DNA from 2 places in the Pseudoalteromonas sp. NCCP-2140 genome. Region 1 is predicted to be linked to the other one. Evidence: predicted binding sites of a transcription regulator. Region 1 holds the regulator's gene; the other holds the start of a gene.
The links. Region 1 encodes ArgR, which controls arginine synthesis, uptake and breakdown. Its sites were predicted from a motif close to ANTGAATANNTATTCANT; they were not measured.
Positions count from the first base shown of each region.

Region 1 (3,180 bases):
TAACCGTTGATGAAATCAACACCTTCTTGGATGTCTTTGTTAAGTGTAGCTAGCATGTCGTTTTTAGCTTGCTCTTCGAATGCACTTAACTCACCGTAAGAAAGGATTTCTTCAACGCCGTTTTTACCTAGACGAACTGGGTGTGCGAAGTATGCTGCGTCACCGTTTTCAACTGCAACGTATGCGTAATCAACTACTTCTTCACCTTGTAAGCCTTTAACTAAAGACATACAGAAGCGTGCTGCAGCAGCACCCATTGAAAGAGTCGCTGAACCGCCACCCGCTTTAGCGTTAACAACTTCAGTACCTGCGTTTTGGATACGTGGAGTTAATGCTGCAACTTCTTCGTCAGTGAAAGTAACACCTTCAACTTGAGATAGAAGAGGAAGAATTGTAGTACCTGAGTGACCGCCGATAACAGGAACTTTAACGTCAGTTGCGCTTAAACCTTTAAGTTCAGCAACAAATGCTTCTGAACGGATCACGTCAAGCGTTGTGATACCGAATACACGATTAGCATCGTAAGTACCCGCTTTTTTGAATACTTCAGCAACGATTGGCACAGTGCCGTTTACTGGGTTAGTGATGATACCTACTAACGCTTTAGGACAGTTTTTAACGATGCCTTCAGCTAATGTTTTGATGATACCTGCGTTTACGTTGAAAAGGTCCGCACGGTCCATGCCTGGCTTACGTGGCATACCCGCTGGGATAAGAACGATATCACAACCAGCTAATGCTGCGTCTAGGCTGTCAGCACCAAAGCCTTCAACTTTAACGTCTGTTGGGATGTGAGAAAGATCAACCGCTACACCAGGAACAACAGGGGCAACATCGTATAACGATAATTCAGAACCTGCAGGTAAACTTGTTTTTAATAATAAAGACAATGCTTGGCCGATACCGCCAGCTGCGCCTAAAACAGCAACTTTCATTGGAATTCTCCGTAATTTGAGGTAGGAAATATTTGTGGCCCTAAAGATAATGAAATTAGCGACTAAAAACAAATTTATCCTGCTTATTTCGCGTATAATTTCGACCATAGTTGTAAACTTGGCTGTAAAGACACAGCATTTTGGACGACTTTGTAAACTAATACTGCATAAATATGCAGAGTTGTGTAGAATTACCCTACATTTTATGAATAAAGAAACGGCAACATGCAACCACAAGACAAACAAGAAGCACTGATCAAAGCGTTTAAAGCGCTATTAAAAGAAGAAAACTTCGGCTCACAAGGTGAGATTGTCGAAGCATTAAAAGAGCAAGGCTTTGATAATATTAGTCAAAGTAAAGTCTCTCGCATGTTAAGCAAGTTCGGTGCAGTTCGTACTCGTAATGCAAAACAAGAAATGGTCTATTGTTTACCGGCTGAAATGGGTGTGCCAACAGCGAAAAGCCCACTGCGTCAGCTTGTTATTGATATTATGCATAACGAAATGATGATTATTATTCGCACCAGTCCAGGCGCAGCACAATTAATTGCTCGTTTACTTGATTCACTCGGTAAGGCAGATGGCGTACTAGGTACCATTGCAGGCGACGACACTATTTTTATCGCCCCTGCGAAGATTTCTGAAATCGATGTGACGCTCGATCGCGTGCGCACTTTATTTGATACCGTTTAAAGTTGCTTTAAGAAGTTTACTGACGGGGCGAAAAACGCAGATCCCATATCGGCTTGAGTAAAATCGAGCCAATGATCATAGCAATCGCCCTGCCCCAAACGACTCTTTAATACCTGCTCAAACGCATCCCCTTGCGCAGCACACGAAACCATTAAAATACCCTGCTTATGCACATCACCAAATGGCATGCTTTGGTTTAGCAATAGTGGCTGGCCATGCTCATCTTTTAATTCACTACGAACCGCATGACTGGTTTCTACAGCAGGCACAATCAAGGTGTTATCTAGACGCGTGCGCCCCATGATTTGCTCTTGCTCAGACAACGATAAATGCTGCCAGACACTCAAATCATGCACAAAGCGCTGAACATGAATATAACTGCCTTGGTCTTCAAAGTGACCCGGTTTATCGATAAGTGCTGTACTACGTTTTTGACGGCCATGAGGTGTATCGCCTGCATAAATGAAGCCGTTAAAATCACGTCCATCTAAAAACCGAAAATTACGGACCTGCTCCACCAGCTCAACATCCGGTGTTAATAATTTTAGAATTTGCAGAGCAAATAGATGATTTACATCTTCACGGTCTGAGCGAATTTGCACAAACAAGTCAAATGGCTGCGCACTAATCACATGCTCACTATGAGTCACATTCGGAAAGCTTTGCAATTGGCTAGGGATAAACTCGGGCAAAATATGCGGCCAATACTGAGCACCAAGGGCAACCACACACGATAGCATAGCTTCTGAGAACTGATCAGCAAACTCATCTTGAATGACGCTAACGCGTTTTAGTTTTTTACGTAATGACTCATCATGGCCATCGTAAACATTAAAAAACAGGTGCAAACCATGTAAGTTTGCTTCAGCACAAATCCCAGATTGCGCTTGCGCCATAGTGAATCCTTAGCTTCTCGTTATTTGCACAAAGCCAAGGATTCAAGATTGTTATTTATTACTAATCATGAAAAAAATTGACTGTGTGCGGCATTATTTTTATTTTTACAGGCTGCTCAACAGCTAACACGCGGTCTTGCTCTGCAGCAACTTCACACTCTTGCCCTGCAATATTGATACGATATACATAACGCGTACCGATAAAACGCCTGTGCAAGATAGTTAAACTGTTTGCGTCACTGTGCGCAGCTTCACACAACTGAATATGATGCGGCCTTATATACACTTGACCTTGCTGACAATTAGTATTGCTTGCCGTCAATGAGTGAACCACACCAAACGCCGTTTCGTATTCAGTTGGCGTTAATACTTTTGCCGTTAAGTATATGCCCGTACCAAGAAACTCTGCAACCACCTTTGAGTTAGGTTGACTAAATAACTGCTCCGGAGAGCCCTGTTGGGCGATTTTTCCGCCATGCATAACCGCAAGCGTGTCGGCAAATGCGAAAGCTTCTTCCTTCGAGTGGGTAACAAATACCGCAGAAACCTGCTGAGCTTTAATAATGCGACGTATATCGGCAATAAGCTCAAAACGCACTTGTGTATCAATATTCGAAAATGGCTCATCAAGTAATAATAAACTTGGTTTGTAAGCA
Region 1 is NZ_BRCZ01000010.1:37,855-41,034, reverse strand. Features, by position in the region: gene mdh (malate dehydrogenase) at 1-935, opposite strand, end outside; gene argR (transcriptional regulator ArgR) at 1,161-1,628, shown strand; gene NFU46_RS16610 (Dyp-type peroxidase) at 1,625-2,524, opposite strand; gene NFU46_RS16605 (ABC transporter ATP-binding protein) at 2,586-3,180, opposite strand, start outside.

Region 2 (3,180 bases), on a different contig from region 1:
TAGATAACTGCCGCGATCGGCATCTCGGTACTGAGGGTGAACAGCCAAACTTGCAAACTCCCCCACTTGTTCATCTGCAAACGGATACAAAGCCGCACACGCTATAATAAGACCATCACGCTCAATAACCGTAAATTGTTCAATTTCGATTTCTAGCTGTTCACGAGAACGGCGCACCAAATAGCCTTGCTGTTCAAGGGGTCTTATAAGGTTAATGATTCCGGTAATATCAGCAATACTTGCACTTCGTAATTGCTCAGAGCTTTGTGGTGCGATTTGTGTACCAATACCATCTAAAGAGAACAGCTCTTGTAATAAGGCGCCATCTTCTTTGTAACTAACAAGATGGCAACGATGTACGCCACCTCGACAAGCATCAATTGCAGCTTGTAAGAATACGGTTGCGCTTACACATGAGTCAGGTTGCTTGCGATAGCTTGCTAATAGTTGCTCAGCTTCATTTGGCATTAGCTCTGCAATCGCCTCACCATTTTCATCCAAAATACCGGCTTCTTTACAAAAGCCAAGCATTTTATCGGCACGTAGTTTGAGAGCTACTTGCGTAGCAATTTCTTCAGCAGTTAAGTTAAAGCTTTCACCTGTAACAGAAGCCGCTATTGGCCCAAGCAGAACAATTCCGTTGTTATCTAACTGGTGGCGAATACCCGCAACATCGATACGTCTCACTCTACCTGAATGATGATAGTCCACACCTTCATCAACACCTAAAGGCTGAGCAATTACAAAGTTGCCACTCACCACATTTAAAAATGAGCCAGACATAGGTGTACTACTTAAAGACGTAGATAAACGCGCTGTTATATCGAACTGCATTGCACCCGCAACCTTCTTAATTACATCAAATGTTGCGTTATCAGTTACCCGTATCTCATTATGAAACTGACTAGTTATGCCAACTTGCTCAAGCGCTGCGTTAAACTGTGGGCGAGCACCAAACACTAAAACAATCTTAATACCAAGACTAGTTAATAGCGCGACATCGTTGATGATGCTGCGACAACCAGACTGATCGATCGCCTCTCCGCCAAGCATAACAACGAATGTTTTACCGCGGTGAGCATTAACGTATGGGGTTGACTGGCGAAATCCATCTACCAATTCTGTGGTACGCACGTAATATTTACCTTATTAAAGTCGAATGTTTTAATAAAAACAGATATACAAGCCACAAGTGTAGAGAATTTATATTCACAAATAAAGCATTATTATTCTTAATTTATGATTGGAATTTTCTTGTCGAGTAGAAGGATGTGATAGATACAAAAAAGGCCCGCAAAAGCGAGCCTTTTTTAAGAGATTAGAACTGATTACCAGCCTGTTTTCTCTTTAAGTGCATTACCGATATCAGCTAATGAACGTACAGTTTTTACGCCAGCAGCTTCTAATGCAGCAAATTTCTCATCAGCAGTACCTTTACCGCCTGCGATGATTGCACCAGCGTGACCCATACGCTTACCTGGAGGTGCAGTAACACCCGCAATGTAAGAAACAACTGGTTTAGTCACGTTGTGCTTGATGTATTCTGCAGCTTCTTCTTCTGCAGTACCACCGATTTCACCGATCATAACGATAGCTTCAGTTTGCTCGTCTTTTTCGAACATTTCTAAAACGTCGATGAAGTTAGTGCCAGGGATAGGGTCACCACCGATACCAACACATGTTGATTGGCCGAAACCAGCGTCAGTAGTTTGCTTAACCGCTTCGTAAGTAAGAGTACCAGAACGTGATACGATACCTACTTTACCAGGCTTGTGGATGTGACCAGGCATGATACCGATCTTAGTTTCACCCGGAGTGATAACACCTGGGCAGTTAGGACCGATCATACGAACACCAGTTTGATCAAGCTTAACTTTAACGTCAACCATGTCTAGTGTTGGGATACCTTCAGTGATACAAACGATTAGCTCGATGCCAGCATCGATAGCTTCTAAGATTGCATCTTTACAGAAAGGTGCTGGTACGTAGATAACTGATGCAGTTGCGCCAGTTGCTTCAACAGCGTCACGTACTGTGTTGAATACTGGAAGACCAAGGTGCGTTTGACCGCCTTTACCTGGGCTTACACCACCAACCATTTGTGTACCGTACTCAAGCGCTTGCTCAGAGTGGAAAGTACCTTGGCCACCTGTGAAACCTTGACAGATAACTTTTGTATCTTTATTGATTAATACAGACATTATTTGCCCTCCGCAGCAGCAACAACTTTTTCAGCTGCGTCTGTTAGTGATTCAGCAGCGATGATGTTAAGGTCAGAACTAGCTAGTACTTCACGACCAAGTTCAGCGTTAGTACCTTCTAAACGTACTACTACAGGAACGTTAACACCTACTTCTTTAACTGCGCCGATGATACCTTCTGCGATCATGTCACAACGTACGATACCACCAAAGATGTTAACTAAAACAGCTTTAACGTTGTCGTCAGATAAGATGATCTTGAATGCTTCAGATACACGCTCTTTAGTTGCACCGCCACCAACATCTAGGAAGTTAGCTGGCTTGCCACCGTGTAGGTTTACGATGTCCATAGTACCCATTGCTAGGCCTGCACCGTTAACCATACAACCAACGTTACCGTCTAGTGCAACGTAGTTAAGCTCAAAGCTTGCAGCGTGAGCTTCACGCGCATCTTCTTGTGAAGGATCGTGCATTTCACGGATTTTAGGTTGACGGTAAAGCGCGTTACCATCTACACCGATTTTACCGTCTAGACAGTGAAGGTTACCTTCGTCTGTGATTACTAGCGGGTTGATTTCTAATAGAGCGAAATCGAAATCGTTGAACATGTTAGCAAGACCCATGAAGATCTTAACGAACTGTTTCATTTGAGTAGGGTTTAAACCTAGTTTGAAGCCTAACTCACGAGCTTGGTAAGCTTGAGGACCAACTAGTGGATCGATCTCAGCTTTGTGAATTAGTTCTGGAGTTTCTTCTGCAACTTGCTCGATTTCAACACCACCTTCAGTAGATGCCATGAAAACAACTTTACGAGAAGCACGATCTACTACAGCGCCAAGGTATAATTCGTTAGCGATGTCAGTGCAGCTTTCAACAAGAATTTTTGATACTGGCTGACCATTTTCGTCTGTTTGGTAAGTAACTAAGTTTTTACCTAACCAGTTCGCAGCGAACTCTTTAACTTCGTCAGTTGTTTTAA
Region 2 is NZ_BRCZ01000001.1:449,070-452,249, forward strand. Features, by position in the region: gene argA (amino-acid N-acetyltransferase) at 1-1,134, opposite strand, end outside; gene sucD (succinate--CoA ligase subunit alpha) at 1,329-2,201, opposite strand; gene sucC (ADP-forming succinate--CoA ligase subunit beta) at 2,201-3,180, opposite strand, start outside.
Region 2: argA (amino-acid N-acetyltransferase) is a predicted target of ArgR. The motif match lies at 1,197-1,214, and genes of this name have one in related genera.